Regions from separate parts of the Sporosarcina sp. SAFN-015 genome, predicted to be linked through region 1. Evidence: riboswitches for the same ligand, from Rfam matches in the RefSeq annotation. Region 1 holds a riboswitch; the other holds the start of a gene.

Region 1 (16,625 bases):
CCATGAAATCGGATAATGGACGGATCAACGCCGAAAAATTGATTGGGAAACAAATCGAGTGCCGCACTGATAACGGACGTATCGAATTGGCTGAACTTGCAGCAACTTCTCTTGAAGCAGAGACGGATAACGGCCGGATTGAAATTTCGAAAGTGCAGTCAGACCGCCTGAAAGCAAAAACGGATAATGGTCGGGTGACGCTTAGAAATATCGAAGCTGATACGATTCATGCTGAATCGGATAATGGTCGCATTGAGTTCGACGAAGTTGAAGGCGAGCTGACGGCAATTACGGACAACGGCCGAATCATTCTTGCCGGGGAACATTTGGATCGCAACATCGATTTCCAAACGGATAATGGAAGCATCGAAATTACAACGACACACAAAGCGTCCAACGCGACGATCTTGGCAAAAACCGGACACGGGCGAATTGATGTTTACGGCGAGCGGAATTCACGCAGTCGCTTCGGAGCGGAATTGCATCAAATTCGATTGAAATCTGATAATGGAAGAATTACAGTAAAATGATTCCTTAGTCCCTTTTTGGTGATAACTGAACAGATTCAATAGATAACTACACACATTCGATAGATAACTATTCCAAAAACAAAGAGGGCGAAACTTCGCCCTCTTTAACTGTTTATAGAGTTCTGATAATCACTATCATTGTTTTTAAAGTTCTCGGCACCAACCCGTTTTTTAATTTCCTCTTCACTTAATGGCGGTGGAAGTTGATCTGCGGGAATAATCTCTTCCTCTTTGTACACTTGGTTCCTTTCAACCGCTGCGTTCCTAGCATTAATTGCACGTCCATAACTTTCAGACTCTTCTATCGTCATATTTCCTTCCTCTTCCATTTTCATTCGTGCCCCGCTCCTTTTTCCATTTTTATATTTACTTACCCTTCTTGAATGAAATGAAAACGATTGAATATGATATAGTGAGGCATCAATCCATGTATAGTATGATTATAGAAATTCGCTTTCATACTTTAATTGAAAAGAGGTCTTGCCATGGTTATGGTTTTTGTGGATGCAGATGGCTGTCCGGTCGTCAATGAAACGATTTCAATTGCAAAGCAATTCAAACTGCCTTGTACGCTTATTTGCGATACAGCTCATGAAATGCATCGGGAAGGTGCGGAGACGATTATCGTTTCCAAAGGTGCAGATGCTGTCGATTTTGTTCTAGTTAATAAAGTTCAAAAAGGTGATATTGTCGTCACCCAAGATTATGGATTAGCCGCCATGGTGTTGGCGAAGCAAGGCCATCCGATCGATCAGAACGGCAGACTGTATACAAATGAAAACATTGACCAGCTTTTATTCGCAAGGCATACTGCACAGAAAATCAGAATGGCGGGAGGACGACTCCGGGGTCCGAAAAAACGATCAAAAGAAAACAATGAAAGATTTAAAGAGAAATTTCGAGAGCTATGCAAATTACTCCTATCACCAACCGATTAAGGCCCGCTCTTTTGTCGGGCTTTCATATTCGATTCTCCTCATTCATAAACTATTGTAATTTCTTCTACCATTCTTCATCCAACTTTCAACGATGTTTAGTAACTGACTGCTAAGGTAACAGAATGATAAACATATCGGAGGTCTTTCCATGCCAAAAATTCTTTCCGTCAGCACCGTATTGCCCCCTCACGAGGTGAAGCAAGCGGAAGCAGTTGCATTGACCCGCTCACTTTTCAGCCGGAAATTCAAAGATATTGAACGGCTTTTGAACGTATTCCAAAACGGTGATATTGAAAAGCGGGATGTTTGCATGCCACTTGAGTGGTATGGCCAAGCACATGATTTTAAAGAGCGGAACGACTTATACATTAAGCATGCCATCGATTTAGGCGTGCAAGCTGTACAAGCCTGCCTGCAACAATCAAGTACGTTGACTAATGAAGTCTCCCCTTCAGAAATTGATGCCATTTTCTTCATTTCAAGCACTGGTATCGCTACGCCAAGTATAGAAGCTCGCATTATGAATAGGCTTCCTTTCCGTGATGACTTGAAACGGATTCCGATATGGGGGCTAGGCTGTGCAGGAGGGGCTGCCGGCGTGAGCCGAGCTTTCGAATATTGCAAAGCATTCCCGAAGGCAAATGTGTTAGTGCTCTCCATCGAACTTTGCAGCTTAACGTTTCAAAAAGACGATTATTCGAAAAGTAATCTTGTTGGGGTATCATTGTTTTCCGATGGAGTCGCTTGTGCACTAATATCAGGTGATCAATCCGAAATTGCTGTCAACATCCCTGTCCCTTCCATCATCGGCACAACGTCAAAATGGATGCCTGACTCCGAGGACGTCATGGGATGGGATATTCAAAACAATGGGCTATACGTCATTTTTTCGAAAAGCATTCCATCGATCATCACTAATTGGCTCGGGCCGTTCGTACATGAATTCCTTGGTTCTTACAATCTTCTAAAAGATGATATAAATCATTTCGTAGCACATCCTGGAGGCAAAAAAGTATTGACGGCGTATGAGGATTCATTGGGTTTCGATAGTTCAATGACTGATATTTCGAGGGATGTGTTACGAAATCACGGTAATATGTCTTCCCCTACAGTCCTTTATGTACTTAAGCGATTCATGGAAACGGAACCATCCGCGGGCGATTATGGATTGATGGCCGCTCTTGGCCCAGGTTTTTGCGGTGAATTGCTATTGTTGAAATGGGAATGAGGTGCCTGAATTGATATTCAGTATTGTCCTAACCATTGTCATTTTGCAGCGAATCATCGAATTGTTCATCGCTAAGCGCAACGAAAAATGGATGAAAAGCGAAGGTGCTTTTGAAGCAGGCACATCCCATTATCCATTTATGGTCGCGATGCATGTATTCTTTTTTATTGTGCTCATTGCGGAAGTTACATTCCTCCACCGCCAGCTTTCGTCTTTATGGCCCATCTGGTTAGGAATCTTTTTAGCTGCTCAATTTTTGAGGATATGGTGCCTCACTTCGTTGGGAAAATATTGGAACACAAAAATCATCGTCCTCCCAAATGCGCAGGTCGTCCGGAAAGGACCGTACAAGTGGATCCGTCATCCGAATTATATTATCGTCGCAACAGAATTGCTTGTCCTTCCGTTATTATTTAATGCTTTATTTACAGCTATCATCTTTTCACTTCTTAATATTTGGATGATGTCTGTCCGCATACCCGCAGAGGAACAAGCACTTCGGAAAGCGACGAACTATACGGAAGAATTTCAGTTGAATAAATGACAAAACACCGGGAAGTCTCCCGGTGTTTTGTTTTTCAAGTCGTACGCGTCAATGTTTTCCCCATATACCCGAAAAGAATCGTCAAAATCGGCGATAGCAGGCAGAAGAAAGCGAAAAACATATAGTCGATTGTGGAAACGCCCAACACGTCAGAAATGAAAATACCGCATACACTCCATGGAACGAGCGGATTCACAACCGTTCCTGCATCTTCCATCACTCGACTCAAGTTTTTATTCGCCAAGCCAACTTTTTCGTACTGTGTTTGAAACGCCTGCCCTGTCAATAAAATTGATAAATATTGTTCGCCAATCAAAACGTTTATGCCGATGGCTGTCATTGCCGAAGCCGTAATGACAGAAGAAACTTTCTTCAAAAGCATTTCGACCTGTGCCAACAAACTTTGGACAATCCCTAACGTAAATAACAATCCTCCCATGCTCAGAGCCAATAGCACTAAAGCTACTGTGAACATCATGCTCTCCATTCCGCCACGTGTGAGCAATGCATCTACATCCGCCACACCCGTCGTGGAAACAAATCCGCTAAACAATATGCCGAGCACTTGCGAAAATCCAATGCTTTGATGGAGGAATGAAAGAGCAACCGCCACAGCTGAACTGATCGCCAGAGTAAGAAAGGCAGGCACTTTCGCAATCGTCAATACAAATAAAGCAACAAGTGGAATGACCGTATACCAATGGATCATCCCTGTTTCCAGCAATGTTTCTTGAAAAAGCGCAATCTTGTCGAACTCTCCTGTCGTGACGGATGGCGATAATACTCCAAACAAAAGTAAGGATAAGAAAAATGCAGGAATCGTCGTCCACCCCATATTGCGGATATGCTCGAAAAGATCGACTCCTACAATCGAAGACGCAAGATTCGTCGTATCGGACAACGGCGACATTTTATCCCCGAAAAACGCTCCCGAAACAATAGCACCCGCCGCAATTGGCAGCGAAAGTTCAAGAATGCTAGCCATTCCGATGAATGCCACACCGACCGTTGCAACCGTTGTAAGGGAGCTTCCTACCGAGACGCCGACAATCGCGGTGACGACGAAGACAATCGCAAAAAAGAATGTAGGTGTGATTAAGTGAAATCCTGCGTAAATCAACGTAGGAATCGTCCCGCTCATCATCCAGCTGCTTATGAGGATGCCGATGAAGAAAAAGAGGAAGACCGCTCCCATGCCGGCTCCAGCGCCTTCCACCAATCCTCTTTCAAGTTTCTTAAAAGGGATCCTTTTCAACAGGCCATATCCAATCAATAAAAGAATCGAAAATAGAATCGGCAAATGAGGAACGGAATCGAATGTAATTATACTGACACTGATCATCGCCACGATGCCGAAAACAAGTAGGGCAGATTCCCAAAATGCTGGCGAATGGATCGCTTTTATTTGAAACATATCATGAACTCCTCCTTAGATCTATACTAAACAGAAAGAACCCCTTCCATCCCTTGGATAAGGGACGAAGGAGTTCTCCGCGATACCACCCTGATTGACGACAGGCAATCCTGCCGTCCACTTCATTTTCATCGGAGAAAAGCTGTCGGTGTACTTCATGCCTGCTGCTGCCTGAACTTGCACTATCCATTCAGTCTCTTTTTGCTGCCCGCAACAGGATTACTATGTCGACTCTCCGAATATTATTCGTTTCAAACTGTTGAATGATTATGTTTGTATATTACCAGCCCTGACGGATAAGTCAACAGTCCTTCAGTCCGATTTTCAAATTCAACAAGAAAAATTGCCATCCCTGTCGCATAAACAGGTATGGCAACTTAATAATCCTATTCTTCCCAGCCGTACACTTTCCGGTTCCAGTGGCGATGTGCAGCTACAGCATTGATAAAGTTGTCTGCAAATGCACCATCATTCTCGTTCACAATGATGCCAGGCCCCGCTTCTGCGTCAGACACCTCAAAAAATATTTTTCCAGTAGACGCGATGCCAATCGGCTTGTAATGCTTATATGATTCATTGATGAAATCGACAATATCCATTGTGAATTTCTTCATATTGTCCGCCTCTCCGCCAACTACATAAATTGCATCGTATAACGTCGGATGGACAGTTAAAAACGTTTCATCGATTTCAACCGCCAAATCATTTTCACCATAACGGACACCGAACTTATCTCCAACGAGGTCTACGCTCATCCCCGCGTTTAAGCACGAAGAAACTAACGTTTCTACCTCATCTCCATCGAATCCGCTTCCAATCAAGATTGCCACTTTACGCGTTTCTGGAAGCATAGCTGTTGTCAGTTGACTTAAAGCAGGCGATGACTCTGTGATAGGCGATTCTTCGACATCTGTTGGAAATTCAGCCCCAACAGCTTCAGCCAACGCCGTTGCCAACCCGACATCCACATTGGCAAACATATCAACGATTTGCTGTCTGACACTCCTACTTTTCACCTTGCCGACTTCGAAGCTGAAGGCATCGACAATGTGCTTTTTCTCCGGAATCGACATACTGTTCCAGAAAAGCTTCGCCTGTGAGAAATGGTCGGCGAATGACTCACTGCGTGCCTGTATTTTTCGGCCTTCGACTTTTTCTTGATAATGAACATATCCGCCTTCCTCTTCCGATGAAACGGTAGGCGTATTGTCCGCCAATGAATTTTTATGGTAGCTCACTTGGCCGACATTGATCGTCTGCCTGCCGTACCCGTCGCGCTGGTTATTATGGAATGGACAAACAGGACGATTGATCGGGAGTTCGTGGAAATTCGGTCCTCCCAATCTGATCAGTTGTGTATCCGTATACGAAAATAATCGCCCTTGCAATAATGGGTCGTTCGTGAAGTCGATGCCCGGCACGACATTGCCAGGATGAAACGCGACTTGCTCGGTTTCCGCGAACACATTATCCACATTCCGGTTCAATGTCATCTTGCCGATGATTTTGACGGGCACTTGCTCTTCTGGCCATATCTTCGTCGGGTCTAAAATATCGAAGTCGAACATGAATTCATCTTTTTCTTCGATAAGCTGAACGCCCAATTCAAACTCGACGAAATCTCCTCTTTCAATCGCTTCCCATAAGTCTCTCCGATGGAAGTCGGGATCTTTACCGTTGATCTTTTGGGCTTCATCCCAAACTAAAGAATGTACCCCGAGTTTCGGCTTCCAGTGGAACTTCACGAAATGAGCATTTCCTTCGTCATTGACGAATCGGAACGTATGCACTCCGAAGCCTTCCATCATCCTGAAGCTTCTTGGGATCGTTCGGTCGGACATATGCCACATGATCATATGTGCCGATTCCTGATTGTTTGCAACGAAATCCCAAAATGTGTCGTGAGCCGAAGCGGCTTGCGGCATTTCATTATGCGGCTCTGGTTTGACTGCGTGAACTAAATCTGGGAACTTAATGGCGTCTTGGATGAAAAACACGGGGATGTTATTTCCAACGAGGTCATAATTCCCTTCTTCCGTATAAAACTTCACGGCGAATCCACGGACGTCCCGCACCGTTTCACCGGATCCACGGCTACCTGCAACGGTCGAAAACCGTGTAAAAACGGGAGTCTTCGAACCTGGTTCCTGTAAGAAAGCTGCTTTCGTATATTTTTTCATCGACTCATATAATTCGAACTCCCCATGGGCTGCGTACCCTCTAGCATGGACGACCCGCTCGGGAATCCGCTCATGGTCGAAATGAGTCATCTTCTCACGGAAATGGAAGTCTTCCATAAGAGTTGGTCCCCGGTATCCGGCTTTTAATGAATGCTCATCTTCCGAGATTTTCAACCCTTGATTCGTCGTCATCTTCTTCCCTTTGTCGAGTGATCGATATTGTTCCAATTGTTTATCTTTGCTGTTGGCATCTACGGAATGGTTTCTATCCATTTCATTTCCTCCATTCGGTTTTAGTAGTCTCCTACTCTATTCCCGTCAAGAGATTCTCCAAACAAACAGCAAATTACCATAATTGACCGATGATAAATCCAAGATATGCTAAAAAGGCTCCTAATCCGAGGGTCAGAACACTATAGAGAATCGACTTTTTCCGTTGATTTCTCTTCCACAACTGAATTAGCTCCTTCATAAGCGTAGAAAAAGTCGTAAGAGCGCCCATCAAACCCGATGCAAGAAAGACTGCCCATAGCAACGGTAACTCGAATCCCAATATAAGACCGATTAGGAAAGAGCCTGTCAAATTGACGATCAGCGTCCCGATGGGAAACCCTTCCTCTTTATTCATCTTTGCGGAAATGAAAAATCTGAGGATGGCTCCGACAAATCCACCTGCTCCAATAACGACTGCTTCAACTACCGTCATGCTTTCACCATCCTGCGACCAATCATAAAGCCGAATAGACCTATGGCAAGCCCCCCGATAACACTTACCGCCATATAAAGTACAGCTAGCATCAATTGCCCATCTTGCATAAGGCTCACCGTTTCCATGCTGAAGGCGGAAAACGTAGTAAATGAACCGAGGAATCCTGTTGTCACCGCCATTTGAATCTGTTTATCTGCCGTGATCCTTTGAAGGGCGCCTGCACTGAGAAGACAAAGGATAAATGTTCCGATCAAATTGACAGTTAATGTCGACATCGGAAAATCTGATACATCTTTAAACAACCTCCCGATCCCTACCCGGCAAATTGCTCCGATCGCCCCAGCAATTCCGATATATAGGGCTTGCTTCATAGATCCACCCTCTTCAAGAGACGACGTAATAAAATCGTTTCAAGCAACAGCTGCTTTTCATTCTGCCCGAATTGGATTTGTATATTCTCTTCCCCAATTCCATTGATGACCCCTCTTCCGAATACACGGTGTACGACGTGCATACCGACGGATAATTCTGTCCTGTTAGCAATTCCATCAGGATCCGGCAATGTCGACAAATCAGCCTTCTGCAATTTTTCAGTGTTTCTCTTTTCAGGCTTCATTAAAATCGCCCGAACTTCATTCAAAAATCTTGAATCGTCTTTGGGCTTCCCATTCGCCTCTCGATAAGACAGCAACTCTAATCGTTCTTTTGCCCTTGTCATGCCTACATAAAATAGTCGTCTTGCTTCCTCAAGCAACATCGGGTCAGTTTCGTCTTCTTCGGATGGGATGATTCCTTTTACCAAATCAATCATGAACACACGCCTAAATTCCAATCCTTTGGCGCTATGAAAAGTCGATAACGTCAATGCATTTGCGGGTGGATTGAATTTCGCCTGTTGCACCGCCTGCTCCAATTCCTTCAAGCGATTCGCAAAATCAACCATTGTGCGCACTTGGGACGCGATTCCTTCAAGCGTATCAAGAATGCCAAGAAGCTGATCGATCCGATAACCGAATTTTGCCGCCCGACTTTTCAAAGCTTCCTCATATTCAAGTTCATATCGGATCATCCGGATTACTTGGGCTGGCCGCATATCGGGAATTTTTTTATAAACCTCAATGCAAGCATCCAATTTTTCGATTTGACTGCCTTTCAACTGAACCGATTGGATGAAAGATTCAAATACATTTCCGGATGTCGCTTTATTCATGAACCGGGATAACATATCGCGTGAAATGAAGAGATTCATTTTCATAGCAATTTTTGAGAAAACATCCTTCCTTTCTACATTAAAGCTGAGCCGCATAAAATTCAAAATATCTTCTACTACCCAATGGGAAAAGAATTTATCATCTGCGTCTTTCATGTAGAAAGGGATTCCCCTTCGATGAAGTTCGTTGACATACATTGTCGAGGAAGCATTATTTCTAAATAAAACAGCGACTTCTTCCAAGTTTTGCTCATCCAATAATTCATATGTAACATATTCCAATAGCCGTTTTGGGTCTTCGAATTGCTTCATGACAATCGGTCCCGCTCCTTCATTGTCTGTCCGCATCTCTTTCTTGTACCTTTGCTTATTGCGTGTAATGAATGTAGCTGCAGTTTCTACAATTTCTTTGGACGAACGGTAATTCTGCTCCATTCTAAGCAATTTTGCATCTGGGTACACTTGCTTGAAGTTCAGTAAGTAAGCGGGATCTGCTCCGCGCCACGTATAGATTGATTGATCATCATCCGCTACGACACAAAGATTGCCATGATGTGCAACAAGATGCTCGACAATCCGGTGTTGAACAAGAGAAGTGTCCTGGCTTTCGTCTGTCAAAACGTAGTCATACCGCGAGCGGAATTTTTCAGCAAGTTGTTCATCGACTCGTAACGCCTGTTCCGCAATGGACAGCATATCATCAAAATCGAGCAGAAGATGCCCTTGCGTTTTCGATTTAATTTGCTCATAGCCAAGCGCAATTGTACCTGCCTTGTCGAATGGAGCTTGAACTTGTTCCCATTCGTTGAAAGGAATCATCCTGTTTTTCAGAAAACTGATAAATGTCGACAGGGATGTCAATTCATCTTCTGTTCCTTCTTCCCGAACAGTTTCTTTATACAGACGTTTCAGCAACGACATTTTAGTGAGAGGCTGTTTCTGATTCCCTCCACCTTCAATCAATTCAAATGTAACTCCCGTCTTTTGCAAATAGGTTCGGGTAATTGTAAATGCGAGGCTATGAATCGTCGAAAAATCGACTGGAGAATGCTGTGGGAAAAAACGTTTAAAACGTTCTGTCATATCGCGTGCTGATGCTCGACTGAATGTAATTGCTTTTATGCGTTTCGGATTCGCATTCTTCTCTTCAATCAAATAGCCGATCCGCATAATCATCGTTGTCGTTTTCCCCGACCCGGGACATGCTAATAAGAGCAATGGACCTTCCGTTTGCTTAACGGCTTTTTTCTGGACGTCGTTCAATTGTATATGTAGTTCATTCTTTTTCCTTATAAAAAAATCAGTCATTGCATTGGTACTCCTTCTTCTTACGATGTTCTTAATTTACCATACGAACGCACATTTTGTAGACTTTATGGTCGCGAAAAAAACAACCTCTGCAATTTACGCAGAGGTTGTCGATTAAAAGCCGCCTGACTCGAGCCTATCGTTTTGAATGTCCACTTTTTTCTTCTTGCTGCCTTGATACGCTGTGGAGGCTACTTCGTTCGTATGCCGCTGTTCGTCGGTATACTCGGTTCCCGCAAGTTGAGCCCTGTTCGTATTGTCTTTAGTGCTGCTCTCATTGTTTTTATGTTCTTTAGACAATTCAATCGCTCCTTCTTTGGTAGTCTGTATAGGAATACCCTTTTAAAGGAGAGTTAATCCCAGTTATTTAGGGACGCCGATTGAATGTAAGGGATAAAACCTGAAACCGACCTTTCCAACGACCGAGGCTTCATCGATACAACCGATTGCTCGGCTATCCGTACTGTTCCTCCGATTATCGCCCAACACGAAAAGCTGTCCTTCAGGCACTGTAACTTCAAAGTCCTCTGTCAATTTTTGATCTTTGAAAAGTTGTTCCTTATTTGCTTGGATATAGTCCTCTTCATACTCTTTCCCGTTAATGAAAAGCCTGTCATCTTTCATGACAACTGTATCCCCCGGCAAGCCGATCACCCGTTTAATATAATCTTCTGTCGAACCGGGCGCATGGAAAACTACTAAGTCAAAATGATCAAGTTTATGGATTTTTGAAATGATGACTCGGTTTTCCGATTCGAATGTCGGTTCCATGGATTGACCGGAAACGATGACTGGTGAGAATAGGAAGTGCCTAATGACAAACACGAGAACGAATGCAACTGCAATCGCTTTAATCCATGAGAAGATTTCAGAAGTTGTTTCTTTTTTCATATGGAAGCCCCCGATCTTACAATTTATATAGTATATAGTATAGCCTAGTCAACGTATGAATGGTTCACATTCAGAGAACTTGCTGTAAATGCGCAGTGCAATTGAACAGATGGCAATGGTTTTCTTCATCGTTCAGCTCGACAATTGTCACTGATGTATTATCAAGATTTTCTTCATAGACAGTTTCAGTTACAAGCTCATTCAACATCCGCTTAATGAAGCTCCCATGGCTGACGACTAACACATTTTTACCGGGATGCTTCTTTTTGATTTCATCAATTGATTCCAACCCCCGGGAAATGATGGACTCTTGTGATTCAAATCCCATGTCGAGTTGTCTCCAATCTACCCCCCACTTCTCGATACGCTCCGCTTCAGTCGTACCTTCTACCAAACCTCCGCCGATTTCACGCAATCTTGCATCTTCGACAAGTTCTACACCAGGTATTTTCGCAGCAATAATTTCTGCTGTCTTCTTTGCCCTTAGGAGATGACTCGTATAAATGACATCCCACTCCCCAGTAGACAACCTGTCCGCTACACGCTCCGCCATTTCAATCCCTTCTTCATCCAACGGGACATCTGAACTGCCTTGCGCTCTACCTTCCTTATTCCATGCTGTCACACCATGCCTGACAAACCCGATAATCGTCAAATTGACCATTCCCCCTTACAGTTTTTACTTTAAACAATATAGCCGAGCGAACGAAGTACGTTGTTCATGAATGATTCAATGTACAAATACACTTCCTCCCGCTCTGGTTCTTGATAAAGGTCATGATAAAGCCTTTTCCATTCCTTATAATGAAATTCGGAAAGATTTTGGCTCAACAACCATCTTTTCGCAAATGAAACATCGGTAATTTTATCATGTTCTCCTGTCTGAATAAGAACTGGCGTGTCAAAAATGCTTTCTTCATGACTTGTGACGGATTTCATCGTCGCAAGCAACTCGCGATACCAAGATGCGACGACTACAGAACTATAGTCCCTATCATTCTGAAATTCTATGTACATATCGTAATTACGCGTCAGTAATTCAATTGTAATGTCATGGTTCAATTTCATAGAACTTGAAAGTTTCGTCAGTACTCCTGAAAACTTGGATGGCTGATGTTTAATGGAGAGCCAAGGGGAACTGAAAATGAAGCCCGCGCATTCCAGCTTCTCGCGTTGCAGAATATGCATGACAATCGTTGCGCCAAGTCCGTGTCCAAGCACGAATAAAGGCAAATTATCCTGCAATGCAATATCAATCAATTTTTTTACATGCTCCACATATGACTCAAACGGTTCGTCATGGATCCGCCTCCCACTTTCAGAACCGTGTCCGGGCAAATCGGTTGTGACGACATGGAAACCCCCGTTTCGAAGCTTTTGGATGAGCCACGCATAGCGCCGATGATGTTCGTAAGCATTATGGACAATCGCAATCACTGCTTTTGGTTGTCCTTCCGCCTCCCATTTCCACACGGCACTCACCTCCCCTATCTGTAGATGTTTTATGTTACGATAAATTATACATGATTTTTAGAAAAGGAGAGACGTTCATGATTTATCCTTACAACGGAAAAACCCCACAAATTGATCCAACCGTCTACGTTGCGGATTATGCAACGATTACTGGCGATGTAACGATCGGGGCAAACAGTTCCATTTGGTTCAATACGGTCATCCGAGGAGATGTCGCCCCGACGATTATCGGTGAGCGAGTGAGCATCCAAGATTTAAGCTGCCTACACCAAAGTCCAGGAAAAACATTGCTGATTGAAGATGAGGTTACAGTTGGCCATAAGGCGATTTTACATAGTTGTATTGTTCGTAAAGGTGCACTCATCGGCATGGGAGCCATCATTTTGGACGGAGCTGAAATCGGCGAGGGAGCATTCATCGGTGCAGGCAGCCTCGTACCACCAGGCAAGAAAATACCGCCTGGTTGCCTAGCTCTTGGCTCACCAGCGAAAGTCGTCCGTGAATTGAATGATGAAGATCGAGCAGAGATGGAACGTGTTTTGAATAGCTATGTTGAAAAAGGCAAGATTTATAAAGAGATGCAAATATAAACTAGGTGCTGTCCAATTGGGCAGCATCTTTATTTATTTAATCCCATTGATCATCACTTTTTATCACTATTTATAACGCTATAATTTTCGTTAGGTTCCTCCTTTTAAATTATGACGCTTCGTGAAATTAATGAGCCTTTACGAAATTCTTTGATTCCCTGTTCTATTGGCTAAATAAAAAATCAGCAGTACTCATCAATTATTCGATGAAGTGCTGCTGATATTCTTTCAAATATTAAACAGTCAAGCCAGCCTTTGCGATCAAATCTTCCGCTTTGTCTGTCTGCTCCCAAGGGAGTTCAACGTCAGTACGTCCGAAATGGCCGTATGCCGCTGTCTGTTTGTAAATCGGACGGCGAAGGTCGAGCATTTTAATAATGCCGGCAGGACGTAAATCGAATAGTTCACGTACGATTTCCACTAGCTTACTTTCCTCGACTTTTCCTGTTCCGAACGTATCGATTGAAATGGAAACTGGTTTTGCAACACCGATCGCATAAGCCAATTGAACTTCACAACGATCCGCAAGTCCCGCAGCAACGATATTTTTCGCAACATAGCGCGCAGCATATGAAGCAGAACGGTCCACCTTTGTCGCATCTTTTCCGGAGAATGCACCGCCACCATGACGCGCATAGCCACCATATGTGTCAACGATGATCTTCCGGCCAGTCAAACCGGCATCCCCTTGTGGTCCGCCGATGACGAAACGGCCGGATGGGTTGATGAAGTATTTTGTTTCTTCATCTAATAATTCTGCTGATACGACTGGATAGATGACATGTTCTTTAATATCACGTTGAATTTGCTCTAAAGTGATATCAGGATGATGTTGAGTAGAGATTACGATTGTGTCAATCCGAACCGGGTTATTATCCTCATCATACTCAACTGTTACTTGCGTTTTACCGTCTGGTCGCAAATAATCAAGCGTATCGTCTTTTCTCACTTGCGCAAGTCTGCGTGAAAGTTTATGCGATAAGCTGATCGGCATCGGCATAAGCTCAGGTGTTTCATTGCAAGCATAACCGAACATTAGCCCTTGGTCTCCCGCTCCGATCGCTTCGAGCTCTTCATCCGTCATTGTCCCTTCACGTGCTTCAAGTGCTTGATCGACACTTGCCGCGATGTCAGGAGATTGTTCATCGATGGACGTCAATACAGATGACGTCTCCCAGTCGAATCCGAACTTAGCGCGTGTATAGCCAATTTCCTTCACTGTATCCCGTACGACTTTCGGGATGTCAACATAAGTTGTTGTCGTAATTTCTCCGATGACTAAAACGAGTCCTGTTGTAATTGTCGTCTCACAGGCTACACGTGCATTCGGATCTTCCTCTAAGATGGCATCCAAAATGGCGTCAGAAATCTGATCGCACATTTTATCCGGATGGCCTTCAGTTACCGATTCTGAAGTGAACAATCGGCGATTTGTCATTGTAATTTCCTCCTTAAAAGCTTGCAAATATTGATACGGTACTCTAATTGTCCCAGTAAGTTCAGCGCCTAGAGAGTCGACGTCAACATACACAAGGATTAAGGGCTTGATTCATTCAATAAAAAAGCCCTTCGCTCACGTAAATATACATGAGGAAAGGCATAATTTCAAAAGCAGCACCTTTCACTCTTATCGTCCAAGGAATTCACCTTGCTCCAGGTTTGGCACCTTCTCGCGGCCAATAAGGTCCACGCAGGTTGCCGGGCTTCATAGGGCCTGTCCCTCCGCCAGCTCGGGATAAGAGTATCCGTTCAATAAATAATCCTACGAAAAAGTTTGTACTTTGTCAAACATTTTATGCATATATACTTGAGTTTTGAATTAGTATAGATTATTATTCTAAATGTGTTATACTATTTACGAAATGTGATGAAACCCACCAACTGGGATTACATGCAAAGGACGGTACTTAAAATGATTTCAGCTAAAATTGAAAACGGATTACACGAGTTACTTTCAGGCAACAACGTAAACATACAGCCTTCAGTGGCAGAACTGGTTGAAAAAGCAACTTCCCGTGGAGAAGCGAAACTTTCTGCAGATGGCGCACTTACTGCAGAGACAGGAAAGTATACTGGCCGTTCTCCTGAGGATAAGTATATTGTCGAAGAGGAATCTTCAAAAGACAAAATCGACTGGGGCAAAGTGAACCGCCCGATTTCATCTGAAATCTTTGATTCATTATATAAGAAAGTCTTAAACCATTTAAAAGCTAAGGAAGAGCTATTCGTATTCAAAGGATTTGCAGGAGCGGATAAAGCGTCCCAGCTGTCTATCCAAGTCATCAATGAATTCGCATGGCAAAACTTGTTCGTCAACAATCTTTTCATTCGCCCTACTGAGGAAGAATTGAAAACGCATGAAGCTCAATTCACGGTTATCGCTGCTCCGACATTCAAAGCAGATCCGGCAGTAGACGGAACGAAATCCGAAACCTTCATCATTGTATCACTTGAGAAGCGTATTGTGTTAATTGGAGGTACGGAATATGCGGGAGAAATGAAAAAATCGATTTTCTCCGTTATGAACTACTTGCTGCCTGAGCACGGCATACTATCCATGCACTGCTCTGCAAACGTTGGCGAAGAAGGAGATGTCGCTTTATTCTTCGGTCTTTCTGGAACAGGAAAAACGACGCTTTCAGCAGATGCTAACCGTAAACTAATTGGTGATGATGAGCACGGCTGGTCCGAAAACGGAGTCTTCAACATCGAAGGCGGCTGCTATGCGAAAACGATCAATCTCTCAAAAGAGAAGGAACCAGAAATTTACGGAGCGATCCGTTTCGGTTCAGTATTGGAAAACGTCGTCTTGGATGAAAAGACTCGCAAGCCCGATTACGACGATAATTCATTGACTGAAAATACGCGTGCAGCATACCCGATCCATAATATCGAAAACATCGTGATGCCATCGGTTGCAGGACATCCGAAAGCAATTGTCTTCTTAACAGCGGATGCATTCGGCGTATTGCCTCCAATCTCCAAATTGACGAAGGAACAAGCGATGTATCACTTCCTAAGCGGTTTCACTTCGAAGCTAGCAGGAACTGAGCGCGGCGTCACTTCACCGGAAGCGACATTCTCTACATGCTTTGGTGCCCCTTTTCTCCCATTGCCTGCAACGGTCTACGCAGAAATGCTAGGGAAGAAAATCGACGAGCACGATGCACAAGTCTTCCTTGTCAACACGGGTTGGACTGGTGGAGTTTACGGTGTAGGACATCGTATGTCTTTGAAACATACACGTACAATGGTCCGTGCAGCAATCGCTGGCGAATTGAACGATGTGGAATACGAAGAGAATGCAATTTTCGGTCTTGCTATGCCTAAAGCAATTGACGGCGTACCGACTGAAGTATTGAACCCTCGTAACGCTTGGAGCGATCCGACAGCTTACGATCAAAAAGCGAAAGAGTTGGCAGATCTTTTCCGTGAGAACTTCAAGAAATTCGGTCATGTTTCTGAAGAAATCACTCAAAAAGGCGGACCAGTCGCTTAATACAAAGACAGTGAAGATCCAGGCGCTATGTTGCGCCTGGATCTTTTTTTATATAGCTTTTTAATACGTTTAACGACACTTTTCTAGGGTACTTTTATTGTATCTGACTAA
Region 2 (16,625 bases), on a different contig from region 1:
ATGCCTGTTTCGTCGAATGCCCGCTTGATTCCGATTGTTCCGGCTTTGACGTTGAGCATATCTTGGCTCGTTTCCATCAATAAAATATCAGCGCCGCCTTCAATCAGTGCTTTCGCTTGAACGTAGAAGTCCTCGGAAAGCTTATCGAATGTAATCCCCCCGGTAACGGAGAGAGTCTTCGTAGTCGGGCCAATTGCACCGGCGACGAAACGCGGCTGCTCAGTTGTCGAGTAATCGGCTGCGCACTGTTTCGCGATTTCCACAGCCTTTTTGTTAATTTCAGAAGCGCGGTGACCGAGACTGAATTCGTCCAGTACGAGGGGAGTACCCCCGAATGTGTTTGTGCAAATGATATCGGCACCCGCCTCTAAATAGGCACGATGGATTTTATCGAGAATATCAGGGCGGAGGATGTTCAAATATTCATTGCAACCTTCATATTCTTCGCCACCGAAATCGTCCGCGGATAGATCTTCCGCTTGCAGCATCGTGCCCATCGCTCCGTCTATGATGAGAATTCTATTTTTCAGTTGTTGTTCAATAGGATGTTTAGGCATGGACGATATTCCTCTCCTTCTCCGCATCAAGCTGTTTTATATGATTGATCAGTTCTAACGACATGTCATAGCGAAGGAATGGCGTAATAATGTAGATGCCGTTGAATAGCTCGGCGGCAGTGTCGATCAGTTCCTTTGAAATGTTGACGCCTTCCTGAGTCGCTTTTTCACGGTCATCCCCGCAAGCGGCCATCCTTTCGAGCACCTCTTCGGATAGTTTAATGCCAGGAACTTCATGGTGCAGGAATTCCGCATTTCGAATATTCGTGAGAGGCATGATGCCGATGAAAATCGGTGTATCTAAATGCTTCGTCGCTTCGTATATGTCGATGATCTTCTCTTTCGTATAGACGGGCTGGGTAATGAAATAATCGGCCCCGGACGCGATTTTCTTCTCAAGACGTTGTACAGCGCGATCGAGGACGCGAACATTCGGATTAAATGCGGCAGCGACCGAGAATTTTGCTTTTTTGCGCAGCGGTTTGCCTGTGAAGGAAATGCCTTCGTTCAATTGTTTAATGAGCTGCAACAGCTCCATGCTTGATACATCATAGACGCTCGTAGCGCCTGGGAAGTCGCCAACCTTCGTCGGGTCGCCGGTAACAGCAAGGATATCATGGATTCCTAGCGCATCAAGCCCCATTAAATGAGATTGCAAACCGATTAAATTATGGTCGCGGCACGTCAGGTGGACAAGCGGCCGTACGTGATGCTCATGCTTTAAAATTGAGCCCATCGCCATGTTGCTAATGCGAGGGGAGGCGAGGGAATTGTCCGCCATTGTGACGGCATCTACACCAGCTGCATATAATTTATTCGCTCCTTCAAAGTACTGCTCGGTTTCCAAATGGCGAGGCGTGTCGAGCTCTACGATGACCGTCCGCTCTGTCTTCGCTTTTATGTGAAGAGGTTCGTGTTTTGCAGGTTCCGCTTCCCGGATGACAATCGGCTTTTGTGGAGTGACGGTTTTTTCCGTTACCGGCGGCAATCCCGCCAATTGCTTTTTGGCAGCTGCAATATGTTTTGGCGTCGTTCCGCAGCATCCGCCGATGAGGCGTACTCCCTCTTCACGAAGGAACGTTGCTGCACGGCCGAAATAGTCTGCTTCGGACGCATAGACGATACGGCCATCCTCGACGTCGAGCAAGCTTGCGTTCGGGGCTGCTGATAAGAATGCTCGCTCTGGAATTGACACTTTTTCAAAAGCTTGGATTGTGTGGTACGGGCCTAGCCGGCAATTAACACCGACAATATCAGCGCCTATTGATTCCAACTGGTGAAGGGCATCATTCAGATTCATGCCATTTTGCAATATGCCAGGCTCATCCATCGCTACTTGTGCAATGAGTGGGATATCCGTCAGCTTCCGCAATTCAGTAACGACGGCCGATAGCTCTTCAAAATCATAATATGTTTCCAATAATAGTCCGTCGGGATCGCCGGATAGCAATGCATCTGCCTGTTCGCGCATCATCGTCAGCACTTCGGCGATAGAGGCGTCGCTTTTCCGGATGCCACGCAGTCCTCCGATTGTCCCGAGCACATATTGATTGCCAGGCGCTGCTGCATGCTTTGCGATTTGAATCGCCGCCTCATTGAATTCCTTCACCCTATGCTCTAAACCATAGCGGGCGAGCTTAAGGGAATTGGCGCCATATGTATTCGTCTGAATCACATCCGCCCCCGCGTCGATATATTCACGGTGGATCTTCTCGATGATTTCCGGCTTTTCAATGTTCAATTCCTCATAACTAAAGTCAATGCCATATGAATAAAGCAGCGTTCCCATTGCGCCATCCGCCACTAGTACATTATCTTTCAACCGATCAAGCAATCTCATCAGAAATCATCCTCTCTTCAAGTCTGCAACTTCCTATACAATAAATTTCGACAGCAATGAAAAATAAAAAAGCCTTCGAATAAAAAGAAGGCTTTACATATGCGAAATCTCGCTCCTTCTCATCTATCAGGCCGAAATGGACCTGCTGGAATTAGCACCTGACCGAAACGGCTGGTTGCTGAAGCTTCGACGGGCCAGTCCCTCAGCTTCTCTTGATAAGAATTTGTTATGCAGTTGTTTGAATAATTTAAAACATCATATCGTTAATTGTCCGCCACGTCAATAGGTGAATTATGATAGAATAGGCGTATGAACAAAAAGTAGAAGGTGAATTCGTTGAGGATCTTCAAATTTTCCGTTCCGATTGCACTCCTTGTCGCCGGTGTTTCGTGGTGGATGCTCCATAAGGATCATCAAGAAGTGCCAGGGATGACTCGAGTATGGATTACAGTAGGTGCAGCTCTCTTAAGCGGGTTAATTGCCCATTTTTTATTTCCGAAAAATGAAGACAAGAAGCATTAATACAGAAATCGATAGCGACTTAAGCTGTCGGTTTTTTTGTGCGCTGCATTTAGGTTAACTTTAATAAAATTCAGGTTGACACAAATTGAGTTAACTTATATTCTATTGAAGATAACTCAAATTACGAGGTGGATTATGACAACAGCTTCAGTGAAAACGAAAAGTGGGATGAGCGCTCTCAGTCTCGTCTACTGTGGGATGTTTGCGGCATTAATGATGATTGGGGCAAATATTACATCGTTTGTACCGTTTCTTGTGATCGGCGGTGTGCCTATCACATTGCAAACGTTTTTCGCAGTGCTGGCGGGGCTTCTCCTAGGAAGCCGACTTGGCGCAACAGCGATGACAGTTTATATGATCGTCGGATTGGCGGGGGCGCCGGTCTTCTCGAAATTCCAAGGAGGATTCGGTGCTATTCTCTTACCTACATTCGGTTTTATCGTTTCCTTTATTATTGTCGCGTATATCGCGGGTAAGATTGTTGAAAAATATGGGGGTTTGAGAAGCTATATCGTTGCAGCTTTAGTCGCAATGAGTGTGAATTATTTGTTCGGAACAAATTGGATGTATGCAGCTTATAAGCTATGGGCAGCAGCCCCTGATGCATTCAGTTATAAGGTTGCATGGGCCTGGATGATACCGCCGTTGCCGAAGGATATTTTCCTTTCCGTTCTTGCAGGAATCTTCGGCCATCGGATGTATAAAGTTCTGAAAGTGAGGCGTGCGCATTGATGAATTATGAGGAGCTTGCAGATCGCATCCTCAATGGAGGAGCTTTATCAGATGAAGAAGCGCTTTCCATTTTGGATTGCCCGGATGATGATCTGCTTCCGTTGTTGCATGCGGCCTATAAAATTAGGAAGCATTATTATGGAAATAGAGTGAAGTTAAACATGATCATCAACACAAAATCTGGTCTTTGTCCGGAAAACTGTGGGTATTGCGCGCAGTCGATCGTCTCAAAAGCCCCGATTGAGAAATATGCAATGATGAAACAGGAGGAAATCGTGGCGGGGGCTGAACGTGCGGCGTCTGTAAAGGCAGGAACGTATTGTATCGTTGCAAGCGGTCGGGGACCGGTCAATCGGGAACTTGAAATCGTCATTGATTCCGTTAAGGAAATTAAAGCGAAGCATAGAGACATGACTGTCTGTGCTTGTCTCGGCATTTTGAAGCCTGAACAAGCAAAACGTCTGAAAGAAGCAGGTGTCGATCGCTACAACCACAATATCAATACGTCTGCCGCACATCATGATAGCATTACGACATCCCACACATACAATGATCGCGTGAATACGGTCGAACTAGCGAAGGAAGCTGGAATTTCGCCGTGCTCAGGCGTTATCATCGGTATGCGGGAGACGAAAAAGGATGTAGTTGCAATGGCACGTAGTCTGCATGCGATGGATGCCGATTCGATTCCTGTTAACTTTTTGCATGCGGTGGATGGGACGCCGCTCGAAGGGATGAATGAGCTGACACCACGCTATTGCTTAAAAGTGCTATGCCTCTTCCGCTTCATCAATCCGACGAAGGAAATCCGAATTTCGGGTGGTCGGGAAGTGAATCTGCGGTCGCTTCAGCCATTCGGTCTTTATCCGGCAAATTCGATCTTTATCGGTGATTATTTGACGACTGCCGGACAAGAAAGCGATCGGGACCGGCAAATGCTAATGGATCTTGGATTCGAAGTCGATTTGGAGCCATTAACGAAACAGCCGGTAACAAGTTGAATAAAGATAACAAAGGGCGATCCTTCAAGTTGATGAGTCTCAACTTGAAGGATCGCCCTTTTTCATTGATGGCGGCTGCCATAAAGAAAAGTCTTCTTGTTCCATGAAATACTCCTTTACCGAAATTGAACCGTCAAAAGGTATTGCTTCAATCGTTTCGAGCATGTCATCAAACTGGGCTTCTTTAACTGCAGAGATATTTCTGTTCGTTATTCGTGCAGGAAGTTGATGTTCCTCAATCGTTTTAACCCATTCTTCCAGCGTCGGCTCACTGATGATGACCGTCTCGAAATATTTCATATCCCCATTATCCTCCCGATATCGATAAAGAAGACGGGCACCGATATAATCGTTTTTCTTTCCTTTGAACCCGGGATTCGTCCAGAGGCCGATTAGCAGATCGGTTATTTGGTCGTAACGGAAAGTGACGGAATTCGTTTCACCGGTCCACTCGTTGGCGAAGTAAAGTGTGTAGCCATCTTGTTCCTCCACCTTTGTGAACGTTGTTGGCCCTTTTTGCCGAGGTAGCTTTAGAAGTTGGATGCATATCCAACCGATGAATAGGGAAATGCCGCCGAGCAGGGCTGCCAGTAGCCACTCTCCGTCCAAAAATGTATCTACGGTCAAGTATAATAGAGCGATGCCAAACGCTCCGAAGCCGATAAGGGCAAGATAATAATAAACTTTTTTAGCTGCTGACATTTTACCTGGCAGCTTATCGGCGCTAAAAACATTCGTCTGCATAATAGCTCAACTCCTTTCTCTCTTGTCTTGTACGGAAGTTCGGGGTGGTAGGATTCAAAAACTTGGTCAAAAAGATGAATCGTTTTGCTGCTTCATCCGTATAGTTAGAGGAGATAAATTTTTAATAGAAAAGAGTGTTCATATGATAAATTTACTGCTATTTTCAATTGTCGTCGGTATCGTTTCCGCGATGATCATCGTGCCGTTCACGTCGGTTTCTAAAGAGGGGAAACCAGCCTTTAATCGAATTGGTGCATTGTCTGCGACAGTAGGGCTCATGGCAGTTCTCACATTCGCCCTTTATTACGTCACGAATCTGGACAGGAATTGGACGTCGCTATGGGCTTTATTCCTTGTCGTAGCTGTAGCGGGAGTCGTGCTTGCAACCGGGAAGGAACGAAGCGCCAAAATTGTCCTGTTATTGGCTGCGTTAGCGGGAAGTGCGTTCATCCTTAGTGCGCCGCTATTTAATGCAAATCAAAAATATAAAGCGGTTGAAATGGATCAACAAGTGGAAATCAAAGCGTTTGACGAAACGAAGACGCCTGCAAGTGTACCGCCAAAATTTGCTCGGAATAAAATGAAGAAGGCATTCGGCCAAGTGCCGAATACGAGTTATTATGAGCTCGGCAACTTGCAGATTCAAAAAGTGGATGGGAAATTTGTCTATATCGCGCCAGTTGAATTTTCGGGATTCTTCAAATGGATGAACGGGAAGACGACACCTGGCTACTTCACGATGAGCGCGACCGATTCGGCGGACAATCCGAAGTTCGTGAAAACGGAAATGGCCTATACGCCTTCATCGTACTTCCATAAACAAGTGGAGCGCCATATGCGGATGGCGGCGCCGGATCTCATCTTTTACGGCGATGTGCAGCTTGAAATTGATGATGATGGAAAGCCGCATTATATACGTTCCTATGGGGAATTCATTACAGCGAGAAACGGTTTTGACGTCCAAGGGGTCGTCATGGTAGATCCGGGTACGGGTGAAGTGAGCCGATATCCGCTTTCGAACGTCCCTGAATTTATCGATGGGGCGGTTTCACCCGAAGCGGTCAGCTTGCAAAACAGCTACTTCGGAAAATACGTTCACGGATTCTGGAATTCAATCGTCGGGAAGAAGGATGTGAAGCTGCCTTCAGACGAAGGGACGGAGTCGAATGTCAGTCCGGTGTTCGATGAAAATGGCCATATGTATTATTTCACTGATTTCACAAGCCCGAAAGAAGGCGTCGACTCGATGCTTGGCTATGCATTGACGGATGGCCGCACAGGCGAAGCGACTTACTATACTGGCAATCTGGAAGAGTCGTATATGGACTCGCAAGGTACGCTTCAAATTATTGAAAAGAAATTCATCGAGAAGAAATGGACCGGAGAAATGCCGGTGCTCTATAACTTTTACGGAGAGGCGAGCTGGTTGACGCCGGTTCTTGACTCAAACGGCTTCCTGCAAAATTACTTCATCGTTTCGGCAGCAAACCCAGAAATCTCCGTGTACGCCAATTCACCGAATGAAGCGTTGAGGCTATATAAGACGGCACTGCAACGCGGGGGAAGCACGGTCGACGGCAGCTCGAACGCCGAGGAAGGAAAAGCGTCTGTCAACGTCGTCCGAGTGTATAAGGAACGCGCCGGCGACGCTACACTCATTTCGATCCTTGCAGACGACGGCCGGAACTTCATCGTTTCCACCGAAGCTGTTCCGTTAGCAATCTACATCCAAGAAGGCGACCACCTCGCCATCACGTATTACGAAACAGGCGAGCTCTTCCTGCCTGTTAAGGAACTGAAAAACGCTACGATTGAATAAAAAAAGGCAGCCTCCTGGATATCGGGGGCTGCCTTTATACGTTAATGAGCGATTACGACGAATTATGAGCCGTTCGTAGCCTTTATACGTGTCTACTTCGGGTTATGGACTTTTACAGTGTTTTATGGACATTTCTAGCGGTTTATGGGCTTTTACAACGACTTATGAGCTTTTCCGGCAATTTATTATTGGAAAAGGGTGTAAGGAGTTTGTTCAAAAGGGCAGACTGCACCTATGCGAAAATAACAGCCGTTTGCCTCAACTGTTACGAACCGCCCTTTCGAACAGAACCCACGAAGAGGAAGAAGAGGTCAGACAAAATCCTCAACTACCTTATTACCCTATTTTTTAAACCTTAAACATTAACAGCTGACAAATTTATTCGCTATTAATTGAATGGAAGATAGATTTTTCTGTTAACTTGCATATAAATTGCGCGCCAGATGTATTTTCATGTACAATTAAGTCAAAGATAGTCAAAGTCAATGGCTTAGCACCGTGAGAAAAGAGGTGACATCATGCGAAACATTTCTGACATTATTGAAGGGTATTTAAAGGCAATTATCGAAAAAGAAGATAGCGGGACTGTGGAAATCAAACGGAGTGAGGTCGCAGAAAAATTTCAATGCGTGCCTTCACAAATTAATTATGTCATCAACACCCGCTTCACCGTCGAACGCGGATACGCAGTCGAATCAAAGCGCGGAGGCGGTGGATACATCCGGATTTATCGCGTCCAGACGAATTCGCATAAGGAATTGATCGAACATATTTTAGAAGGAATACAACATGGCGCAACATATGCAATGGCTGAAGGAATCATCTACAGGCTATTGAACGAAGAAGTCATTTCGGAGAGAGAGTCTAGGCTCATTTTAGCTGCGGTGGACCGGACGACGCTCCATTATCCGCTGCCGGAGCGCGATCTTATCCGAGCGCGGATTTTGCAGGCGATGCTATCAACTCTAATCTATAAGCAGCTTGGATAGTGAATTTGACGAATACGAGGTGCAAAATATGCTATGCGATAATTGCAAAGAACGACCGGCTTCCGTGATTTTCACCCAGGAAGGCATGGGCGGTTCTACAGAACGGCATTTATGTGAGAAATGTGCGTTTCAAACACAAATGTTCCACTTTGACCCGAATCAGGAACCGTTGTCGATCCAACAATTCCTTTCCCATTGGTTTGGTGGAAGTGAATCAATGCAGCCTTTTCAGCAGTCTAGGGAAAGCACGTCCGAAGGACCAACTTGCCCCGATTGCCAATTAACGTTCAGGAAATTCCTCGATATAGGCAAGTTCGGTTGTCCGACGTGCTATGACTCGTTCAGGGAGTATTTGCCGCGAGTTTTCAGCAAGCTCCATAATGGTCATACGACACATGTCGGAAAAATTCCGGTCTCCTTTAACGAACGATTTGCCTTGAAAAAGAAAGTCGAGGAAATCAGGCTGAAAATGCAGGAAGCGATCGAGGAGGAACGATTTGAGGATGCCGCCGCGTTGAGGGATGAAGCGAATGCGCTGAAAGAGCGTTTAGCGGAATGCGGCGATGGAGGTGGTGACAGCCATGTCAATTAATAAATTCATGAAAGGTGCTGTCACTGGATGGATGACATCGCATGGGGAGCATGCGGATATCGTCATGTCGACAAGGATCCGCTTAGCCCGGAATTTAAGGGGATATCGATTCCCGATTGCGTTCACAGTTGAAGAGGCGCAGAAAGTCGACTCGCAAGTTTCGGCCGCCTTGCTTACTTCCGATGAAAAAGGGTATGCCTATATGAAGATGTCAGAACTTCCGGCAACAGAAAGACAAGTGCTTGTTGAAAAGCATTTGGTCAGTCCGCAATTGACAGACCCTAAGCGACATGGAGCGGTTGTACTGTCGGAGGACGAGACATTGAGCATCATGCTGAACGAAGAGGATCATATCCGCATTCAATGCATCTATCCAGGATTCCAGCTTGAAAATGCATACGAGCATGCAGATTCTGTCGATAACTATTTAGAGGATAAACTTCCCTATGCTTTCGATGAAGATTTCGGCTACTTGACGAGCTGTCCGTCAAATACGGGCACAGGCATGCGGGCGTCGGTCATGATGCACTTGCCTGCTTTAACGATCACAAAGCAAATTGAGCGCATTATTCCGGCCATTTCAAGGCTAGGCATGATTGTCAGAGGCAGCTACGGAGAGGGAAGCGAAGCGCCGGGCAATATTTATCAGGTTTCGAATCAGACGACTTTGGGCAAACCGGAGAAAGAGATTCTTTCTGATTTGAAAAATGTAGCGCTCCGGCTGATCGCCCACGAAAGGCGTTCGCGTGAACTTCTTCTTTCCAAATCGCGTATTGCACTAGAAAACAAGCTTTTCCGCTCGCTCGGCATTATCTCGTATGCTAGATTGCTGCCTTCTGGAGAAGCGGCACGTTGTCTATCAGACGTCCGTCTGGGCATTGATTTGGGAATAATCGAGGATGTAGACATGTCCATTTTGAATGAATTAATGATTTTCATGCAGCCTGGATTCCTACAGCAATACGCAGGGTCGGAATTGACTGCGGAAGAAAGGGATATATTTAGAGCTAATCTATTCCGTGAACGTTTGCGTTCGGAACAGCAAAGGGAAGAAAATAATAAAGAAAACTGAGCAATAGTTTTGCAACGGATTTTTCTGTTTATTATAATTATGTCAAAGAAGGTCAAAGTCAATTTATTGGAATTGGATTGCTACCTGAACTATTGGAATAGAGTAAGAGGAAGTCCTATTATTTCATTTCAATAGTGGGAAAGGATAGACGTTACTTATAGAAGGAGTGGAAGAATATGATGTTCAATCGTTTTACACAGCGGGCTCAAAAAGTCCTGCAGCTTGCACAAGAAGAAGCGATCAGACTGAAACATGAATCGATCGGCACTGAGCATATCTTATTGGGTCTCATACGGGAAGGCGGCGGCATCGCCGCGAAAGCATTGGAAGCGATCGACGTCAGCTTCGAAACGATTGAAAAGGGCGTGGAGAGCCTTGTTGGTTCCGGTTCGAAGGAAGTCGGGCCGATTGTCCATTACACGCCGAGAGCAAAAAAGGTCATCGAGCTTTCTGTCGATGAATCGCGGAAACTCGGCCATTCCTATATTGGGACGGAGCATATTCTATTAGCGCTCATTCGCGAAGGTGAGGGGGTGGCTGCCCGTGTATTGAATAATGCAGGTGTCAGCTTGAACCGTGCGAGACAGCAAGTACTCCAATTGCTCGGGAGCAACGATAATGCTGTCGGCAACCAAGGTGCTTCCTCGTCCGCTTCTACTCCTACACTTGATAGCCTAGCTCGTGACTTGACGGAAATAGCGCGGGAAGGCACACTTGACCCGGTAATCGGGCGCAGTAAGGAAATTACTCGAGTGATTGAAGTATTGGCACGTCGTACAAAGAACAACCCTGTATTGATCGGAGAGCCGGGTGTTGGTAAGACAGCGATTGCGGAAGGGCTTGCGCTTCAGATTGTAAACAATGAAGTACCTGAAATCCTGCGTGATAAGCGCGTTATGACTTTGGATATGGGAACGGTCGTCGCGGGTACGAAATACCGCGGTGAATTTGAGGACCGCATGAAAAAGGTGATGGAGGAAATCCGTCAGGCGGGCAATATTATTCTATTCATTGATGAATTGCATACACTTATCGGGGCTGGCGGAGCTGAAGGGGCAATTGATGCTTCGAATATCTTGAAGCCGTCGCTAGCACGCGGGGAATTGCAATGCATCGGTGCCACGACGCTTGATGAATACCGTAAATATATCGAAAAAGATGCTGCGCTTGAAAGACGTTTCCAACCGATTCAAGTCGATGAACCGACTGTTGATGAGACGATTTTGATCATCAAGGGCTTGCGCGATCGATACGAAGCGCATCACCGCGTGAAAATTACGGATGAAGCGATCGAGGCCGCTGCAAAAATGTCGGATCGGTACATTTCTGACCGTTTCCTTCCGGACAAAGCGATCGACTTGATCGATGAAGCGGGTTCGAAAGTGCGACTCCGTTCGTATACGACCCCTCCGAATTTGAAGGAGCTTGAAGCGAAGCTTGAAGCGATCCGCCACGAAAAGAATGCCGCGGTGCAAAGCCAGGAATTCGAAAAGGCGGCATCATTCCGCGATAAAGAGCAGAAAATGAAAGAAGAGCTCGAAACGACGAAGACGGAATGGAAAGAGAAGCAAGGCAAGCAGGAATCAGAAGTGACCGTTAATGACATTGCGGAAGTCGTCGCGATGTGGACGGGGATTCCGGTCGCGAAAATCGCAGAGACAGAAACTGCAAAACTGTTGAATATGGAAGAGCTTCTGCATGAACGCGTCATCGGGCAGAAAGAAGCCGTAACGGCCATATCTAGAGCGATTCGGAGAGCTCGCGCCGGATTGAAGGATCCGAAGCGTCCGATCGGTTCTTTCATCTTCCTTGGACCGACGGGTGTCGGTAAAACTGAGCTTGCGAGGGCGCTTGCAGAAGCGATGTTCGGTGATGAAGATGCGATGATCCGCATCGATATGTCCGAGTATATGGAGAAGCATGCGACGTCAAGGCTCGTTGGTTCACCTCCGGGATATGTCGGATATGACGAAGGTGGCCAGTTGACTGAGAAAGTCCGTAGAAAACCGTACTCCGTCGTCTTGCTGGATGAGATTGAAAAAGCGCACCCGGATGTCTTTAATATTCTGTTGCAAGTGCTTGAGGATGGAAGATTGACGGATTCCAAAGGCCGGACAGTCGACTTCCGCAACACGGTCGTCATCATGACGTCCAACGTAGGGGCGGAAACGTTGAAGCAAAATCGCTATGTCGGTTTTAACTTGCAAGACGGTGAACGCGATTACGAAGATATGAAGTCAACGATGCTTGAAGCGTTGAAAAAAGCGTTCCGTCCAGAGTTCCTGAATCGTGTGGATGAAATGATTGTCTTCCACTCGCTTGAGAAGGAGCACTTGCGAGAGATCGTTTCCCTTATGTCGAACGAGTTGACGAAACGTCTTGCTGAACAAGATATTACGCTTGAGTTGACAGATGAGGCGAAGATGAAAATCTCCGAAGAAGGTTATGATCCTGATTACGGTGCACGCCCGTTGCGCCGGGCTTTACAAAAGCATGTGGAAGACCGTCTATCGGAAGAGTTGTTGAGCGGGACCGTTCTGACGGGCGGAAAAGTCATTGTCGATGTAGAAGATGGCGAGTTCGTCGTCAAGACAGACCGTATTCCAGTGGCAGAAAATCAATAATAGGATGGCCCTCCCGTAGAGTTCGCTATCTACGCGGGTGGGCTATCCTTTTCGTATATGGAGGTAAGTATGGCGAAACGGAAAACGAAATTCATGTGCAGAGACTGCGGCTATGAATCTCCGAAATGGATGGGGAGATGCCCCGGATGCGGTGAATGGAATACGATGGACGAAGAAGTTGAAATCGTAAGCAAAGGTCCGCGTGGCGCCTTCAAGCATACCGAGACGGTTCAGCAGAAAGCAATGCCGATCAGCTCGATCGAGACGATGGAGGAGCCGAGGGTCAAAACGGAGCTTGGTGAATTGAACCGCGTTCTCGGCGGTGGGATTGTCCCGGGTTCGCTTGTTTTAATCGGCGGTGATCCGGGCATAGGAAAATCAACGCTGTTGCTGCAAGTGTCTTCGCTCCTTGCGAATCAAAAGCAACGTGTTCTTTACATATCAGGTGAAGAATCAATCAGGCAGACGAAGCTGCGCGCCGAACGTCTTGGCGTTGCATCAGATGAGCTGTTCATCTATGCAGAGACCGACTTGGCAAAGATACATGAAACGATTAATGAGGTCCAGCCGAAATTTGTCATTGCGGACTCGATTCAGACGATTTATCATCCCGAGGTGACATCCGCACCAGGGAGTGTTTCGCAAGTTCGAGAGTGTACAGCTGAACTGATGCGTATCGCAAAGACACAAAATATAGCTATTTTTATCGTCGGTCATGTGACAAAAGACGGACAAATTGCAGGTCCGCGTCTTCTTGAGCATATGGTGGATACTGTCCTCTACTTTGAAGGGGAGAGACATCATACGTATCGAATATTGCGGAGCGTGAAGAACCGTTTCGGTTCGACGAATGAAATAGCAATCTTTGAAATGCTGCAGTCAGGATTGAAGGAGGTTTTGAATCCTTCAGAGCTGTTCCTGCGAGAACGTTCCCAAGGAGGTGCTGGATCGACTGTCGTTGCCTCCATGGAAGGAACTCGTCCGATCCTTGTCGAAATCCAAGCGCTCGTAACGCCGTCAAGCTTCAATTACCCGAAGCGGATGGCAACCGGGATTGATCAGAACCGTGTCTCTTTGTTGATGGCTGTTCTTGAAAAACGGATGGGAATGTTATTGCAGGCGCAAGATGCCTATATTAAGGTTGCAGGCGGCGTTAAGCTTGACGAGCCGGCTATCGACTTGGCGGTTCTTGTGAGCATTGTGTCAAGCTATCGCGATGCAGCTGCTGGGGCAACTGACTGTTTCATTGGCGAAGTGGGCTTGACGGGGGAAGTGCGCCGCGTTTCCCGCATTGAACAGCGGGTGACGGAAGCGGCAAAGCTTGGATTTGAGAAGGTTGTTATTCCGTCGTCGAATATCGGTGGATGGGATTTTCCGGAAGGGATTCAAGTGGTCGGTGTCGAAACGATAAGTGAGGCATTAAACGTTGCCTTTTCGTGAAAAATCAAGGATATGGGACTTTTTATAGGGAGTTCCATGTCCTCAGTTTTTCTATATGAGGAACTTCACCGACTTTTCTTCTGTCCTATATTTATCCGGGGTCATCGATACCGATGCCTCAAAACGGTGAAGGATATGGAAAACATGTATAGTTGTTAGTAATGAAATGGAGGTGTTGTACATGTTGAAAAGAGTGGTTCAGATAGGACTTTTGCTGATCGGAGGAACACTCGGCGTATTATTTTTACCGTATTTATTCACATTATCTTCTTTTACTTCAAAGCCGATGATTGATAATCCTTACGTAGCTGCTGTCCTAGGAGCGGTCGTGTTATATTTGCTAAGTCTTTTCATTGCAGATCCGATCGTGAATTTCATCAAATGGATAGAAGACCGTCTATTGAAGGCTCCGATTTTCGATTTGTTGTTCGGGACAATCGGCCTGATGGTCGGATTGAGTGTTGCTTTTCTCGTCAGTTTCGGGCTGAGCAGTGTGGAAATTCCTATTATCACTTCCATTCTGCCTGTGCTTCTTTCTATCCTTCTTGGATACCTCGGTTTTCAAGTCGGTTTTAAGAAACGTGAAGAGTTTTCAAACGCCATTTTTTCGGCAAGGAATAGCAACCCGAAGAAAAGAGAGAACGTGGAGGCTGTTAGCCAGCCGGATGCTAAGCTCCACAAGATTTTGGATACAAGCGTTATTATCGACGGAAGGATTGCAGACATAGCGTCGACAGGATTTCTGGAAGGGCTGCTTGTCGTCCCTCAATTCGTCTTGACGGAACTACAGCATATTGCGGATTCGTCCGATTCGTTGAAGCGTACAAAAGGACGGCGGGGGCTCGATGTGCTAAAGCGGCTTCAGACGGATGACGGGCCGAATATTTTTATTACAGATGAAGACTTCACAGACGTTGCGGAAGTCGATCTGAAACTTGTTCGTCTTGCGAAAAGCATGAATGGCCAGGTCGTTACGAATGATTTTAATTTGAATAAAGTGGCGGATCTGCATGGTGTAGCGGTTTTAAACATTAATGATCTAGCAAATGCAGTGAAGCCAGTCGTCATACCAGGCGAGGAAATGCATGTCGTCGTCATCAAGGATGGCAAGGAGCATAATCAAGGCGTCGCCTATTTGGATGATGGTACGATGATCGTCATAGAAGATGGTAGAATGCATATAGGCAATGCAATCGATGTCATCGTCACAAGTGTATTGCAGACTTCTGCAGGACGGATGATTTTCGCTAAGCCGAAGAATGGTAAGACGGCAAAGGCGTATTGAAGAAGAAAGCTGAGGAACAACGATGGAGACATATACAGTAATGCTCCCGGCAGCAGGAAGCGGTCGGCGGATGGGAGCGGGATTCAACAAGCTGTTTTTAGAGATGGCAAGCAAGCCCATTCTCATCCACACATTGGATGTGTTCGAACAGGATCTAGCCTGCTCGGGAATGATCCTCTCCGTGAAGGACGAGGAAAAGCCGCAAATTGAAGAGATGCTGGAACGGTTCGGCATTACGAAAGTGACTGCGCTTGTCGAAGGTGGAACGGAGAGGCAGCAAAGTGTAGCGGCTTGCATACGTGCGCATCAATCAGGAGGAATCGTTCTTGTACATGATGCGGCAAGACCTTTCATCAAACAAGAAGTCATACATGAGCTTGTGGGAGTCGCTCAATTGCATGGCGCCGCAATTGCGGGCGTCCAAGTGAAGGATACGATGAAATATGCACCGGGCGGCATTGTCGAGGAGACTGTGGACCGTTCGAAGCTTTGGACGATCCAGACGCCCCAAGCGTTCCGCTATGAACTTATAAAGGAAGCGTCCGAGAAAGCCGAAGCCGAGGGATTCCTTGGAACGGATGAATCGATGATCGTCGAGCGTCTAGGACACCCGGTGAGAGTTGTAGAAAGTACGTATGACAATGTTAAAATGACGACGAAGGAGGACCTCCTATTTGGAGAGGTCCTCTTGAAGCAGAGAAGGCAGGAGGATTTCTGATGATTCGCATAGGACAAGGTTTTGATGTACATCAGTTTGAGGAAGGGCGGCCATTGATCATCGGCGGCATTACGATTCCACATGAGAAAGGGTTGACGGGGCATTCCGATGCGGATGTCTTATTGCATACAGTGACTGACGCTGCGCTTGGTGCCATCGGAGAAGGGGATATCGGCAGGCATTTCCCTGACACGGATGAGGCATTCAAGGATGCGGATTCTGCAGTCCTTCTTCAAAAAGTGTGGGAAATCGTAGAATCGAAAGGATACCGGTTGGGCAATGTCGATTGCACAATCATGGCGCAAAAGCCGAAAATGGCTCCGCATATCGAAACAATCCGGGCGCGCATTGCAGAATTGCTGAAAGCGGATGTGTCGCAGGTTAACGTAAAAGCGACAACGACCGAAAAACTTGGCTTCGTCGGCAGGGAGGAAGGGATCGCCTCTATGGCGACAATCCTTCTCTTGAAAGATTGAGCCCTTTCAAATTGAACGCAGCAGTGATAAAATGACACTTGAATCAATCAAGAACGGAGATGCACTCAAATGACAACAGAAGTACGTGTACGTTATGCGCCGAGCCCGACCGGCCATTTACATATCGGCGGAGCCCGGACAGCGTTATTCAATTACCTATTTGCAAAACATCATGGCGGAAAATTCATTATCCGTATTGAAGATACCGACACGG

The links. Region 1 has a riboswitch for S-adenosylmethionine ahead of metK (methionine adenosyltransferase). Riboswitches for the same ligand answer to the same signal wherever they lie in the genome.
Region 2: linked by a shared signal. The riboswitch ahead of ACR65H_RS04330 (bifunctional homocysteine S-methyltransferase/methylenetetrahydrofolate reductase) and the one ahead of metK (methionine adenosyltransferase) in region 1 are both predicted to bind S-adenosylmethionine.

What each region holds. Positions count from the first base shown of each region.
Region 1 is NZ_JBPFDR010000008.1:17,056-33,680, reverse strand. Features, by position in the region: gene ACR65H_RS13985 (DUF4097 family beta strand repeat-containing protein) at 1-530, shown strand, start outside; gene ACR65H_RS13980 (hypothetical protein) at 635-865, opposite strand; gene ACR65H_RS13975 (YaiI/YqxD family protein) at 1,016-1,468, shown strand; gene ACR65H_RS13970 (type III polyketide synthase) at 1,617-2,696, shown strand; gene ACR65H_RS13965 (isoprenylcysteine carboxyl methyltransferase family protein) at 2,707-3,240, shown strand; gene nhaC (Na+/H+ antiporter NhaC) at 3,275-4,654, opposite strand; gene ACR65H_RS13955 (catalase) at 5,041-7,107, opposite strand; gene crcB (fluoride efflux transporter CrcB) at 7,181-7,540, opposite strand; gene crcB (fluoride efflux transporter CrcB) at 7,537-7,914, opposite strand; gene ACR65H_RS13940 (ATP-dependent helicase) at 7,911-10,061, opposite strand; gene ACR65H_RS13935 (hypothetical protein) at 10,176-10,361, opposite strand; gene lepB (signal peptidase I) at 10,425-10,952, opposite strand; gene ACR65H_RS13925 (histidine phosphatase family protein) at 11,023-11,616, opposite strand; gene ACR65H_RS13920 (alpha/beta fold hydrolase) at 11,637-12,425, opposite strand; gene ACR65H_RS13915 (gamma carbonic anhydrase) at 12,503-13,015, shown strand; gene metK (methionine adenosyltransferase) at 13,251-14,453, opposite strand; SAM riboswitch class I at 14,640-14,757, opposite strand; gene pckA (phosphoenolpyruvate carboxykinase (ATP)) at 14,928-16,514, shown strand.
Region 2 is NZ_JBPFDR010000002.1:268,657-285,281, forward strand. Features, by position in the region: gene metH (methionine synthase) at 1-557, opposite strand, end outside; gene ACR65H_RS04330 (bifunctional homocysteine S-methyltransferase/methylenetetrahydrofolate reductase) at 550-2,397, opposite strand; SAM riboswitch class I at 2,514-2,619, opposite strand; gene ACR65H_RS04335 (histidine kinase) at 2,734-2,919, shown strand; gene ACR65H_RS04340 (biotin transporter BioY) at 3,055-3,651, shown strand; gene bioB (biotin synthase BioB) at 3,651-4,652, shown strand; gene ACR65H_RS04350 (hypothetical protein) at 4,692-5,396, opposite strand; gene ACR65H_RS04355 (hypothetical protein) at 5,539-7,215, shown strand; gene ACR65H_RS04360 (CtsR family transcriptional regulator) at 7,734-8,204, shown strand; gene ACR65H_RS04365 (UvrB/UvrC motif-containing protein) at 8,233-8,796, shown strand; gene mcsB (protein-arginine kinase McsB) at 8,786-9,868, shown strand; gene clpC (ATP-dependent protease ATP-binding subunit ClpC) at 10,045-12,492, shown strand; gene radA (DNA repair protein RadA) at 12,562-13,932, shown strand; gene ACR65H_RS04385 (PIN/TRAM domain-containing protein) at 14,114-15,217, shown strand; gene ispD (2-C-methyl-D-erythritol 4-phosphate cytidylyltransferase) at 15,240-15,935, shown strand; gene ispF (2-C-methyl-D-erythritol 2,4-cyclodiphosphate synthase) at 15,935-16,411, shown strand; gene gltX (glutamate--tRNA ligase) at 16,481-16,625, shown strand, end outside.